4 regions of the Streptomyces sp. NPDC031210 genome follow, and region 1 is predicted to be linked to each of the others. Evidence: riboswitches for the same ligand, from Rfam matches in the RefSeq annotation. Region 1 holds a riboswitch; each other region holds the start of a gene.

Region 1 (3,432 bases):
GGTGCCCAGTTCGGCGGCGAGCGCGGGCACGGACGGGTCGGAGAGCGTGCAGAGCACGTCGTTGTCCGCGGGCAGCCGCTTGCGGGTGACGCCGCTGGCGACCATCTGCGCGTCGCACAGGATCGGCGCGCCGGCCCGCAGGGCGGCGCGGGCGCGGGAGACGACCTGGGGGGTGTGGGCCAGGTCGCGGACGAGGTCGACCATGCCGCAGGCGTGGATCATCCGCACGGCGACCTGGCTGACGTCGGCGGGCAGGCCCGCGAGATCCGCCTCGGCGCGGATGGTGGCAAAGGACTGGCGGTAGATCTCCGCGCCGTCCTTCTCGTAGTCGAACACTCTGCTCTCGCTCATTTCGTCGGGGTGTTACGGGCCTGGGAGACGGCGGCCGGCAGTGCGGTGTGCGTCGTCGATACGGGCCGGGCCGCGTCGCCGCGCCGGACGGTCACCTCGTAGGTGCCCTCGCCGGTCGCCACCACGTCCACCCAGTCGCCCTGCGGATGGCCGCAGCGGCGTGCGCAGCCCGACCAGTGGACGGGCAGGCCGCCGGCGCCCGGGGCGACGTCCGCCCGGACGTCCGAGAGGGACTTCGCGCAGCCCGGGCGGCCCGTGCACGCGCCGACGCCCAGCCAGGGGGAATCCGTACGGGTGAGGAACCCGGCGGCGTCCAGGGCGGCCAGCCGGTCCCGCGCGGCGGCCGGGCCGGGGAAGCCGGGGACGACGAAGCCGCGCCACGGGGTGACGCGGATCTCGCCGGCCGGGGCGGGCAGCAGGGCGCGCAACTGCGCCGTGGTCACCCGGCCGAGCGGCGCGACGACCGAGACGGCACCGGTGCCGACGATCCCGGGCCGCGGCGGCTTGCCCGTCAGGAGGAGCCTGTTCGACTTGACCGGCCCGTCCGGCCCGTCCGGCCCGTCCGTCACGAGAGACCCGTCCGACCCGTCCGCCGCCCCCGTCACCGGTACGCAGGCGATCCCCCGCCGCCCCAGATGTCCCGTCACGTCCACGTCCTGCCCATCGGGCAGCTCCCGCACGCGCCAGGCGCCGGTGCCCGCCTCCCGCGCGGCCGCCAGGAACGCCTCCGCGGCGGCGAGCGCGGCCCGCGGCGCGTCGGCCGCGGCCACCCGGCACACCACCCGGGCCCCGACGCCTACCAGCGCCCGCCCGTCCGCTGCTGCGAGCAAGGTCACATCGGCGCCGAGCCCCGCCACGTCCCCGCGCCCGTCGTCCACGGCGAACAGGAACCGGCCCGACAACGCCGTCGTCCACTCCTCGGCGCACAGCAGCGCATCGAGCCGCGCGGCCCACAACCGCACGTCCGCGCGGCCCACTTGGTCCAGGCCCGTCAGCGGTGAGACGACCATGTTGCGGACCCGCTCGTGCCGCTCGGAGGGCAGCAGGCCGGCCTCCCGCCACAACCGAGCCAGTTCGCCGCCGCAGTCGTCGCCGAGGCCGCGCAGCTCGATGTTGCCGCGCGAGGTGATGCCGAGATGGCCGTCGCCGAGCCGGTCGGCCGCGTCGGCCAGCACCGAGAGCTGATGCGGCGTCAGAAACCCCAGGGGGACGCGCAGTCGTGCCAGGGCGCCGTCGTCGGCCCGGTGCAGCCGCAGCGCACCGGGGCAGGCGTCGCCGCGGTCCCGTACGGGGGAGGTCCCCGGGCCCGGGGGTTTCGGCGAGGTGGGCGGCATGGCGGCGAGCATACCCACGACCTTCCAGGGGGCCGCCCGCCCGATACCGGCCAGGATCTACTATGCAGACGGCACAGGGTCCCAGGGCCCTAGGGAGGAAGCCCGGTGAGAATCCGGCGCGGTCCCGCCACTGTGAATCCGGCCACCGCCGGGCGAGCCAGGAACTCCCGCCGTCCATCCGACCACCCGGGGCGCGGACACCCCGAGGAAGGCCTGCGCCCGCATGCTTCTGCTGTTGTCGACCTCCGACACCGACCTGCTCAGCGCCCGCGCTGCCGCCGGCCCCGTGCCCTACCGGCTCGCCAACCCCGCCCGCCTCGACCTCGCCGAGCTGCCGGCCCTCCTGGACGGCACCGACCTCGTCGTCGTACGCCTCCTGGGCGGCATCCGCGCCTGGCAGGAGGGCCTGGACCTGCTGCTCGCCGAGGACCAGCACCGGCCGGTGATCGTCCTGACCGGTGAACAGGCCCCCGACGCCCAGCTCATGGAGCAGTCCACGGTCCCCGTCGGCACCGCGGCCGAGGCGCACGCCTACCTCGCGCACGGCGGCCCCGCCAACCTCGACCAGCTCGCCCGCTTCCTGTCCGACACGGTGCTGCTGACCGGCCACGGCTTCGACCCGCCCGCGCCCGCCCCCACCTGGGGAGAGCTGGAGCGCCCGGCCGCCGCGGACGCGAGCGTCACCCCCGGCCCGGCCGTCCGCCCGCTCATCGCCGTGCTCTACTACCGCGCCCACCACATGAGCGGCAACACCGCCTTCATCGACGCGCTGTGCACCCAGATCGAGGCCGCCGGCGGCCGCCCGCTGCCGCTGTTCGTCGCCTCGCTGCGCGCCCCCGAGCCGGAGCTGATCGACGCGCTGCGGCCGGCCGACGCCATCGTCACCACCGTCCTGGCCGCCGGCGGCACCAAGCCCGCCGCGGCCTCCGCCGGCGGCGACGACGAGTCCTGGGACGCCGGCGCGCTGGCCGCCCTGGACGTGCCGATCCTCCAGGCGCTGTGCCTGACCGGCTCGCGCGCCTCCTGGGAGGAGAACGACGAGGGGCTGTCCCCGCTGGACGCCGCCTCCCAGATCGCCGTCCCCGAGTTCGACGGCCGCCTGATCACCGTCCCGTTCTCCTTCAAGGAGGTCGACGAGGACGGCCTGCCGGTCTACGCCGCCGACCCCGAGCGGGCCGCCCGCGTGGCCGGCATCGCCGTACGCCACGCCCGCCTGCGCCACATCCCGGCGCCCGACAAGCGCCTCGCGCTCGTCCTGTCCGCCTACCCCACCAAGCACTCCCGCATCGGCAACGCCGTCGGCCTGGACACCCCGGCCAGCGCCGTCGCGCTCCTGCGCCGGCTGCGGGCGGACGGCTACGACTTCGGCGCCGAGGAGGTGCCCGGCCTCGCCTCCGGCGACGGCGACGAGCTGATCTACGCCCTCATCGAAGCCGGCGGCCACGACCAGGAGTGGCTCACCGAGGAGCAGCTCAGCCGCAACCCGGTCCGTATCCCGGCCGCCGACTACAAGCGCTGGTACGCGACGCTGCCCGAGGAGCTCCGCTCGGCCGTCGAGGAGCACTGGGGCCCGCCGCCCGGCGAGATGTTCCTCGACCGCAGCCACGTGGGCGAGCCCGGCCGCGACCCCGAGGGCGACATCGTCCTCGCGGCCCTGCGCCGCGGCAATCTGCTGATCCTCATCCAGCCGCCGCGCGGCTTCGGCGAGAACCCGATCGCGATCTACCACGACCCCGATCTGCCGCCG
Region 2 (3,432 bases), on a different contig from region 1:
CGCCACGGGGGCGTTCGCCCACACCCCGGAGTCGAAGGAGGTGCGGGCCGCGGCCACCGCGCGGTCGACGTCGGCCCGCGAGGCGTGCGGTACGCGGCCGATGACCTTCTCCGTGTGCGGCGAGACGACCTCGATGGTGCCGCCGCCGGCGGGATCGACCCACTCGCCGCCTATGTAGAGCTGTCCGTGTTCGATCAGGTCGCTCATCGCTGCCGCCTCCCGCGGGTTGGCCGCCCTGTGCCGAAAAGTTCTGACGGTGCATCAGACGTGCGTCAGAAACTGATACCAGGTGCGGTGGGAGGAGTCCACGGCGCGCACCGAATCACCGCCGCCGCGCGGCCCGGCCCGATGCGCCCCCCGGCCCCCTGCCCAGCCCTGCCCGCCAACTTCCTTTCCCACCCGTCCACTTCAGGCCGTAATGAAACCGGTTCTAGTTATAGTGAGCGGGCATGCCACACCGAGAGGGGACCGGGATGACACAGGTGACCGACCACAAGGGCGGGGTGTGGAGCATCGCCGTCCCCATCCCGGACAATCCGCTCGGCCACACCCTCGTCCACCTCCTGGAGACCGACCGCGGTCCGGTGCTCATCGACACCGGCTGGGACGACCCGGACTCCTGGGACACCCTCGCCGCGGGTGTCACCGCCTGCGGGTTCGCCCTCGCCGACCTGCACGGCGTCCTGATCACCCACCACCACCCCGATCACCACGGCCTGTCCGGGAAGGTCCGGGAGGCGTCCGGCGCCTGGATCGCGATGCACGCCGCCGATACGGCCATGGTGCGCCGCACCCGCGAGGCGGAGCCGGGGCGGTGGCTGGAGTTCCTGATCGCCAAACTCACGGCGGCCGGCGCGCCGGAGGAGCATCTGGCGCCGCTCCGCGCGGCGCGCGCCCGGGGTCGCGCCGAGGCCCTGCCCGCGCGTCCGCCCGCGCTGCCGGACCGCGAGATCGGCCCCGGCGAGCTTCTCGACCTGCCCGGACGCCGGCTGCGCGCCATCTGGACCCCGGGCCACACCCCGGGCCATGTGTGCCTGCATCTGGAGGAGGAGCATCCGGCGCTGCGGGGGCCGGGTTCCGGGCGGCTCTTCTCCGGCGACCACCTCCTGCCCGGCATCAGCCCGCACATCGGTCTGTACGAGGACCCGGACGGTGAGGGGGGTGCCGCCTGCTCGAACGACGTCGAGAGCTCGGGGGGCGCTACCGATCCCTTGGGTGACTATCTCGACTCCCTGGAACGGATCGGGCGGCTCGCCCCGGCCGAGGTTCTGCCCGCCCATCAGCACGCGTTCACCGGAGCGGACCGGCGCGTAAGAGAGCTCATCGCTCACCATGAAGAGCGGTTGTCCGCACTGAGAGCACTGCTCCGCGAACCGCTCACGCCGTGGCAGCTCGCCGTCGCCATGGAGTGGAACCGCCCCTGGGACCAGATCCCCTACGGCTCCCGCACCATCGCCGTCTCCGAAGCCGAGGCGCACCTGCGCCGCCTGGTGAAACTCGGCCGGGCGGAGCGCGTCCCGGGCTCCGACCCCGCGACCTATCTGGCGGTCCCCTTGGGGTGACGCGGCGGCGGTGGGCGCGGCGGCGGGCAGGGGGCGGTGGCGGGCAGGGCGCGGCGGCGGGCAGGGGGCGGGCATGGTTGGCGGCTGGTCGCAGGTGCCCCAGGCCGCCCCCGAGGCCCGGCCCCGTACGTGCGAGCGAGTCCCGGCGGGCCGCCGGTTAAGGTGTGCGGGACAACTTCATTCGTGCCCGATCGGGGGAAGCCGGTGGAAATCCGGCGCTGACCCGCAACCGTGAGGACGGCCCGCCCGCGCACCGCGACCCGCTCGCGGCCCGCACGGCCGCCGCAGCCGGAGCGCCCGTCCGGGCACGACCAAGGCTCCCGCCACCGGACCACCCGCCCCCGCGGGCGGCCGGTCGCGGCACCGTCGAGGAATACGGAGTCGAGCCCGGTGCCACCGGCGCGGATCAACCGATCGGCGCGCGGACGGCCGGCCGAGCGCGGCTGCGTACCACCGCTGCGAACCGACCCGAGAGGCACCCACCGATGGCCCCCGTGGCTCCCATGGCCCCCATGGCCCATTCCTTCGCCGTCCTGGCCCGCCGCACCGCCACGGCACTGGCCACCGCGGCCGTGCTGGGCGCGGCCGCCGCCCCCGCCGCGTTCGCCGACTCCGCCGCGCCCGCCGCCGCCCCCTCCCCGAAGAAGCTGCCCGACGGCCTGTACGGCACGCAGTCCCCCGAGTTCGACGGGGTGTGGCGCCAGTCCCTCGCCCTGCTCGCCCAGGACACCCTCGGCGTGCGGCCCGCGGCGTCGGCCGTCGACTGGCTCACCGGCCAGCAGTGCGCCGACGGTTCGTTCACCGCGTTCCGCGCCGACCCGGCCGCAAAGTGCGACGCCAAAACCATGCGGGACACCAACCAGACGGCCGCCGCCGTCCAGGCGCTGGCCGCGCTCGGCGGGCACGCCGACAGCGTGCGGAAGGCCGTGACCTGGCTGAAGTCCGTACAGAACGACGACGGCGGCTGGAGTTCGCTGCCGGGCTCGCCCAGCGACGCCAACTCCACGTCCGTCGTCATCGGGGCGCTGGTCTCGGCCCGCGTGAAGCCGGAGTCGGTGAAGTCCGCGAAGGGCGGCCGGACGCCGTACGACGCGCTGCCGGCCTTCCAGTTGGGGTGCGACGCGAAGAAGGCCGAACGGGGCGCGTTCGCCTTCCAGCCCAAGGACGGCGCCCTGGTCCCCAACGCCGACGCCACCGCCGCGGCCGCGCTCGGCGCCCGGGGCGCCGGCTTCGTCGTCGAACCGGCCGGCGAGGACGCGAAGAAGCCCGTCGAGCCGCTCGCCTGCGAGGACGGCGGAAAGACGAAGCCCGGGGCGGGCGGGCCGGAGCGGGCCGCGGCGGGCGCCGACGCCTACCTCGTCGCGCAGCTCGACAAGAACGGCCACCACCTGATGTCGGCGATGCCGGGCGCCGAGGACCAGCCCGACGTCGGCAACACCGCCGACGCCGTCGTGGCACTGGCCGCCGGCTCGCACGGCGCCGCCGCCCGGCAGCCGCTGAAGTGGCTGGAGAAGAACTCCGCGGACTGGGCGAAGAAGAGCGGCCCCGCCGCGTACGCGCAGTTGGTCCTCGCCGCCCATGCCACCGGCACCGACCCGCGCTCCTTCGGCGGCACCGACCTGGTCGCCGCGCTCAACGCCACCGGCCCCGAGCCGGCCGGCGGCGCGCGGCCGTCCGCCACGCCGGGGAAGGACGCCGGGTCCGGCACGAAGGACGACGGGGGCGGCGGCGTCTGGTGGATCGTCGGTGTCGGGCTCGCCGCCGGTGCGGGAGTCGGCTTCCTGCTGAGCGGCCGCAAGAAGAAGAACGCGCTCTGATGAGGCTGTTGAGGCGTTCCTCGGTCGCCGGCGCCCTGCTGCTGGCCGGCACG
Region 3 (3,432 bases), on a different contig from region 1:
TGCCGGGTCTCCGAGGCGCCGACCAGCAGTTGCAGGTCGCCGCCGTCGCGGCCGACCAGCCCGTGGCCGGAGAAGTACACCAGCAGCAGGCCGCGCGCCTCGCCGGCGACGGCGTCCAGCGCCTGCTCGACCTCCCACGGCTCCTGGGGCCGGCAGATGACGACCTCGTCCTCGGTGAACAGGTCGGTGGCGGGGTCGACCAGGACGCGTTTGAGCTCCTCGGCGTTGTCCTCCACCGCGGGCAGGGCGGGCAGGTTGCGGTAGTCGCTGACACAGATCAGCAGCGCCCGGTTGGTCTTGCCCCGTGCGTCGTATTCGGACATCCGGCTCAGCCCTCGCGGGTGCTGCCACCCTCGTTCGCGGGCCTGCCGGGATCGGAGGTGCCGGGGTCGGGGCTGCCGGGTCCGGGCCCGGCGGGATCGGTGCCCACGGGCCCCTCGTCGAGGGCGGTCAGACCGTCATCGCCGCCGACGGCCACGGCGGGCTCCTCGCCCGCCGCGCGTTCGTCCTTGCGCCGGCGCAGCCACTCCCGCAGGGCGATGCCCAGGCCCTTGGCGAGTTCGGCGGCGAACGCGCCGACGATGACGAGGACCAGGTCGTCCACCCCCACGGCCATGTCGCCGAGGTCCGGTTCGTCCGGGCCGGCGTCCTGGCCGGCCGGGCGCGGCCGCAGGGCCCAGTCGTGCGGCTGGTCGCTCAGCCAGGGCTCGCGCTCCAGCCACGCCTTGAGGTCTTCGATGTCCTGGTGCGGATTGTGCGTACCCGTGATCCGGATGCGGATCTCTTGACGGTCAGCGCTGTGCGGCATCCCCCGGCCCCCTTCCGGCGGCATCATCGCCCGCCGTGCCCCCAGATAGTGACGTGGAATCAGGTGCGCGGGCAACCGTCCGTGACGTACGGACCACGCTGTGGCGTGCGCCACAACCCGTGCCGGACGGCAGCGTCGCAGGTCAAGCGGGAAGTTGACGGGCATTCGCGGGCCGTGGTGGACTGCCGGAGCCATTCGGCGACAGATGAGGAAGTCCGGTGAGAATCCGGCGCGGTCCCGCCACTGTCACCGGGGAGCGTTCCTCCACAGAAGGTCACGGCCCGCCTCGCGCACGCCCGTCAGGTCGCGTGCGTACGGACTGGAAGGCCGGGGGAAACGCCGATCCGGGGAGCCAGGAGACTCTCGTCGCCGTCACGTCGAGCCAGGGCGCGGACCCTGAGTGAGGACATACCGCCATGCCCGGCAGCAGTTCGAGAGCCACCCTGAGCGCCGTCGCAGCATCCCTTCGAGGGCTGACGGCGGTCTGATCGGATGCGTGCCGAACACGTCACGTACGCGTGCGGCGCGGCCCTCGGCTTTCTCGGCGACCTGATCGCGGCCGATCCCCGGCGCGGGCATCCGGTCGCCGCGTTCGGCCGGGCGGCGGGCGCCGTGGAGCGCGGGCTGTGGCGCGATCACCGCGGTTACGGTACGGCCCACGCCCTGGTGTGCGCGGGGGGCGCGGCCGCCGCCGCCGCGCTGGCCGACCGCGCCGTACGCGGTGCCTCCCCCACCTGTCGCACCGCCGGGGTCGCCCTGACCGCGGCGACCGTCTGGGCGGTGCTGGGCGGCACCTCGCTCGGCCGCGAGGCGCGGGCCGTCGGCGGCGCCCTGACGGCCGGTGACCTGGAGGTGGCCCGGGAGCGGCTGCCCCATTTGTGCGGACGCGACCCGCAGGCGCTGGACGGGCCGCAGATGGCCCGGGCGGTGGTCGAGTCGGTCGCGGAGAACACCTCGGACGCGGTCGTGGGCGCGCTGGTGTGGGGCGCGCTGGGCGGCGTACCCGGACTGGTGGCGTTCCGGGCCGTGAACACCCTGGACGCCATGGTGGGCCACAAGTCGCCGCGCTACCGCCGGTTCGGCTGGGCCGCGGCCCGGCTGGACGACGTGGCGGGCTGGCCCGGCTCCCGGCTGACCGCCGCGCTGACGGTGCTGGCGGCCGACGACCGGCGCGGCGCGCTGCGGGCCTGGCGGGCCGACGGCGGCGCGCACCCGAGCCCCAACGCGGGCCCGGTGGAGGCGTCGTTCGCGGGCGCCCTGGGCATCCGGCTGGGCGGCACGCTGGCGTACGGCGGGCGGGTCGAGCACCGGCCGGTGCTCAACGGCGGCGCGCCGCCGGTCGCGGTCGCCGACATCGAGCGGGCGGTCCGGCTCTCGCGCCGGGTCAGCGCGCTGGCGCTGGCGACGACCGTCGCGGGGCGGCTGGCGGTGGGCGCGGCGCGCTCGGCGGCGGCGCGGCGGCGGGCGGCGGACGCGGCGCGTACGGCGGGGCGCGCGGTGGGACCGGCGGCGCGCCTGGCCGCCCGGTTCACGGCACGGGGCACGACCGGCCGACCGTCCCGGCTCATGAGGAGGACCTGGTGAACAGAGCGTTCCGGGCGCCCGGTGGGGGCGTCGGCGGTGGCCTGCTGGTGGCCGGTACGACGTCCGACGCGGGCAAGAGCGTGGTCACCGCGGGCATCTGCCGCTGGCTGGCCCGGCAGGGTGTCCGCGTGGCGCCGTTCAAGGCCCAGAACATGTCGCTGAACTCGTTCGTGACGCGCGAGGGCGCGGAGATCGGACGGGCCCAGGCGATGCAGGCGGCCGCGGCGCGCGTGGAGCCGACCGCCCTGATGAACCCGGTCCTGCTCAAGCCGGGCAGCGACCGCAGCAGTCAGGTGGTGCTGCTGGGCAAGCCGGTGGGCGAGCTGAGCGCCCAGGGCTATTTCGGGCACGCCGGGAGCGAGGGTGGCACGGCGGGCGGCCGGACGCTCTACGCGGGCCGGCGCGAGCAGTTGCTGGGCACCGTCACGGACTGCCTGGCGGAGCTGCGGCGCACCCACGACGCGGTGATCTGCGAGGGCGCGGGCAGCCCGGCGGAGATCAATCTGCGGCGTACCGACATCGTCAACATGGGGATCGCGCGGGCCGCGCGGCTGCCCGTCGTCGTGGTCGGCGACATCGACCGCGGCGGGGTCTTCGCCTCGTTCTTCGGCACCACGGCGCTGCTGTCGGAAGAGGACCAGGCGCTGATCGCCGGATATGTCGTGAACAAGTTCCGGGGCGATGTGACGCTGCTGGAGCCCGGGTTGGAGATGCTGCGCGCCCTCACCGGGCGGCCCACCTTCGGTGTCCTGCCGTTCGCGCACGGGCTGGGCATCGACGAGGAGGACGGGCTGCGGGTGTCGTTGCGCGGCGCGGTGCGCGAGAGCGTGGTGGCTCCGCCGCACGGCGCGGACGTGCTGCGGGTCGCGGTCGCGGCGGTGCCGCTGATGTCCAACTTCACGGACGTGGACGCGCTGGCCGCCGAACCGGGCGTGGTGGTGCGCTTCGTGGACCGGGCCGAGGAGCTGGCCGACGCGGACCTGGTGGTGCTGCCCGGCACCCGCGGCACGGTCCGGGCGCTCCAGTGGCTGCGCGAGCGC
Region 4 (3,432 bases), on a different contig from region 1:
AGTAGCCGCCGCCCCCGGTGGAGCTGTCCTCGGCGGACTTCTCGATCTTGTTGCCGGCCTCGTCGAGGACGAACCACTTGGCGCCGAACTGGTCGAGTCCCTGGCCGTTGGTGTCGCCGGGCTGCTTGTCGCCCTGGAAGTAGTAGAGGGGATGGCCGTTGTAGGTGATTTCCTTCGTGCCGCCCTCGCGGGTCGTCGTGCCCAGCAGCGCGCTCTTGACGCCGCCGCCGGCCTTCGGGGTACCGGTGACGGTCGCCGGTGGCCAGGCTTGGGCGCAGCCGCCCGAGCAGGTGGACTTGCCGGCCTTGTCGGCCTCGAAGAGGTAGAGGGTGCGGCCCTGGCCGTCGACGAGGATCTGGCCGAGCCGCCCGGCGCGGGAGGCGACGGTTCCCTCGCCGGGCGAGGGAGAGCCCGACGGCGAGGCGCCCGGGCTCGTGCGGCCGGCGGACGGGGAGGGCTTGCTCGTACCGCCGTCGTCCGAGCATCCGGCCATCCCCGCGGCGACGAGGGCCGTGACCGCGATGACGGCCCCCTTGGCGCTGTTGCGCATCCTTGACACTCCTTCGGTTCCGTCCGCCCCGCCCCTGCGGCGGCGCGCGCGGCCGACCGACGTGCCGCCCACCCCACTAGACACCGGCTACCGCCACCCGGCCATCCGGGCGCGGACGTTCGGCGTATCCGGCGCCTGCTCACCCACGGCAGGGCTTAGGCTGACCGGGCGACTGGTTCGCCCTGCCCGCCAGGCAGGCGCGTCGTAAGAGGGAACCCGGTGGGAATCCGGGACTGCCCCGCAGCGGTGAGTGGGAACGACCGCCGTCATACGCACTGGGCCCGACCGGGTCCGGGAAGCGACGGCCAGTAGATGTCTGCCCCGGCAGACGTGCCCGCGAGTCCGAAGACCTGCCAGCGTCCGTGCGCGCGATCGCGTACGGAGATCCCGGTGACCTCGAGGGCGGGTCGGTGGACGTCTCAGGTGGCGGGCGCGGGCGCACACTCCCACGCTCCGCCCACTTCGCCGTCCTTCGCGCCCTCGACCCGTCCCGGGGTCTGGAGGAGACACGCTCGCGAAGGAGAGTTACGTGATCACCGACTCGACCACCGGCTCCGCGGCCGCCGCCGCCCGGCCCACCGTGCACGGCTATCCGCGCCAGGGCCCGAACCGGGAACTGAAGAAGGCCGTCGAGGGGTACTGGCAGGGCCGTGTCGACGCCGGCGCCCTGCGGGACACCGCCGCCGCGCTGCGCCGCGGCAACTGGCGGGAGCTGGCCGCGGCCGGCATCCGGGAGGTGCCGACGGGCGACTTCTCGTACTACGACCACGTCCTGGACACCAGCGTCATGCTGGGCGCGATCCCCGCCCGGCACCGCGCGGCGGTGGCCGCCGACCCGCTGGACGGCTACTTCGCCATGGCCCGGGGCACGCAGGACGTGGCGCCGCTGGAGATGACCAAGTGGTTCAACACCAACTACCACTACCTGGTACCGGAGTTGGGCCCGGACACGGTGTTCGCGGCGGACTCCCGCAAGCAGGTGGACGAGCTGCGGGAAGCCGTCGCGCTGGGCCTTGAGGGCCGTCCGGTCCTGGTCGGCCCGGTCACCTATCTGCTGCTGGCCAAGCCGGCGCCCGGCGTCGCGGCGGACTTCGAACCGCTGACCCTGCTCGACCGCCTGCTGCCGGTCTACGCCGAGGTCCTCGCCGATCTGCGGGCCGCCGGCGCAAGCTGGGTCCAGTTGGACGAACCGGCGCTGGTACAGGACCGCTCCCCCGCCGAACTGAACGCCGCGGCCCGCGCCTACCGCGACCTGGGCGCGCTCACCGACCGGCCGAAGCTGCTGGTCGCCGCGTACTTCGACCGCCTCGGTGACGCCCTGCCGGTGCTGGCCAAGGCGCCCGTCGACGGTCTCGCGCTCGACTTCACCGGTCCCGCCGCCGCCAACCTCGGTGAGCTGGCGGCGGTCGGCGGGCTGCCCGGCAAGCGTCTGGTCGCGGGGGTCGTCGACGGCCGCAATGTGTGGATCAACGACTTCGAACGGTCGCTGGCCACGCTCGGGACCCTGCTGGGGCTCGCCGACCGGGTCGACGTGGCGTCCTCGTGCTCCTTGCTGCACGTCCCGCTGGACGTCACCGCGGAGCGCGATATCGATCCGCAGGTCGCCCGCTGGCTCGCCTTCGCCCGGCAGAAGACCGCGGAGATCGTCACGCTGGCACGCGGCCTGCACCAGGGAACCGGCGCCATCACGGCCGAACTGAGCGCCAACCGGGCCGACTTGGCCTCCCGGGCCGGCTCCGCGCTCACCCGCGACCCGGTGGTGCGGGCCCGTGCCGCGGCCGTCACGGACGCCGACTGCCGCCGCGCGCAGCCGTACGCCGAGCGGTCCGCGGCGCAGCGCGCCCACCTGCGCCTGCCCGTCCTGCCGACGACGACCATCGGCTCCTTTCCGCAGACCACCGGCCTGCGTACGGCCCGCGCCGCCCTGCGGGCCGGACGGATCTCCGCCGCCGCCTACGAGGAGCGCGTCGCGGCGGAGATCCGGGAGGTCATCGCCTTCCAGGAGAAGGCCGGCCTCGACGTGCTGGTCCACGGCGAGCCCGAACGCAATGACATGGTCCAGTTCTTCGCCGAGCGGCTGACCGGCTACCTCGCCACCCAGCACGGCTGGGTGCAGTCCTACGGCACCCGCTACGTCCGGCCGCCGATCCTGGCCGGGGACATCTCGCGGCCCGAGCCGATGACGGTGCGCTGGACCCGCTACGCCCAGTCGCTCACCGACCGGCCGGTCAAGGGCATGCTCACCGGCCCGGTCACCATGCTCGCCTGGTCCTTCGTCCGCGACGACCAGCCGCCGGCCGAGACCGCCCGCCAGGTGGCGCTGGCGCTGCGCGACGAGGTCGGTGACCTCCAGGCGGCGGGGACGTCGGTCATCCAGGTCGACGAGCCCGCGCTGCGGGAACTGCTGCCGCTGCGCGCCGCCGGGCACGCCGGGTATCTGGCCTGGGCCACCGAGGCGTTCCGGCTGAGCACCGGCGGCGCCCGCCCGGCCACCCAGATCCATACGCACATGTGCTACGCGGAGTTCGGGGACATCCTCCAGGCCATAGACGACCTGGACGCCGATGTGATCAGCCTGGAAGCCGCCCGTTCCCATATGCGGGTCGCCGCGGAGCTGGCCACCGTCGGCTACCCGCGCGAGGTGGGGCCGGGCGTCCACGACATCCACTCCCCGCGCGTGCCGGGGGTGGCGGAGGTGACCGCCTTGCTGCGTACGGCACTCGGCGCGGTGCCGGCCGAGCGGCTGTGGGTCAATCCCGACTGCGGTCTGAAGACCCGCCGGTGGGAGGAGGTGCGTGCCGCGCTGGAGAACCTGGTCGCGGCCGCCCGGGAGGTGCGTACGTCCGCCGGGTGACCGGCCCGGCGTAGCCGCGGAGTGGTGT

The links. A riboswitch is a leader RNA that binds a small molecule or an ion and turns the genes downstream of it on or off. The one in region 1 is predicted to bind cobalamin.
Region 2: it holds a riboswitch for cobalamin, as region 1 does, so the genes downstream of both, ACZ45Z_RS06935 (prenyltransferase/squalene oxidase repeat-containing protein) here and cobN (cobaltochelatase subunit CobN) in region 1, are expected to answer to the same signal.
Region 3: it holds a riboswitch for cobalamin, as region 1 does, so the genes downstream of both, ACZ45Z_RS21660 (cobalamin biosynthesis protein) here and cobN (cobaltochelatase subunit CobN) in region 1, are expected to answer to the same signal.
Region 4: it holds a riboswitch for cobalamin, as region 1 does, so the genes downstream of both, metE (5-methyltetrahydropteroyltriglutamate--homocysteine S-methyltransferase) here and cobN (cobaltochelatase subunit CobN) in region 1, are expected to answer to the same signal.

Annotation. Positions count from the first base shown of each region.
Region 1 covers NZ_JBVIHH010000015.1:90,852-94,283, reverse strand. The annotation lists gene ACZ45Z_RS25665 (precorrin-8X methylmutase) at 1-336, opposite strand, end outside; gene ACZ45Z_RS25660 (cobalamin biosynthesis protein CobG) at 348-1,685, opposite strand; cobalamin riboswitch at 1,744-1,868, shown strand; gene cobN (cobaltochelatase subunit CobN) at 1,909-3,432, shown strand, end outside.
Region 2 covers NZ_JBVIHH010000002.1:724,863-728,294, reverse strand. The annotation lists gene ACZ45Z_RS06945 (aldehyde dehydrogenase) at 1-207, opposite strand, end outside; gene ACZ45Z_RS06940 (MBL fold metallo-hydrolase) at 474-1,562, shown strand; cobalamin riboswitch at 1,700-1,826, shown strand; gene ACZ45Z_RS06935 (prenyltransferase/squalene oxidase repeat-containing protein) at 2,075-3,379, shown strand; gene ACZ45Z_RS06930 (SCO2322 family protein) at 3,379-3,432, shown strand, end outside.
Region 3 covers NZ_JBVIHH010000011.1:248,093-251,524, reverse strand. The annotation lists gene ACZ45Z_RS21670 (caspase family protein) at 1-323, opposite strand, end outside; gene ACZ45Z_RS21665 (hypothetical protein) at 329-808, opposite strand; cobalamin riboswitch at 970-1,190, shown strand; gene ACZ45Z_RS21660 (cobalamin biosynthesis protein) at 1,301-2,392, shown strand; gene ACZ45Z_RS21655 (cobyric acid synthase) at 2,389-3,432, shown strand, end outside.
Region 4 covers NZ_JBVIHH010000012.1:206,923-210,354, reverse strand. The annotation lists gene ACZ45Z_RS22750 (COG4315 family predicted lipoprotein) at 1-550, opposite strand, end outside; cobalamin riboswitch at 706-922, shown strand; gene metE (5-methyltetrahydropteroyltriglutamate--homocysteine S-methyltransferase) at 1,080-3,404, shown strand.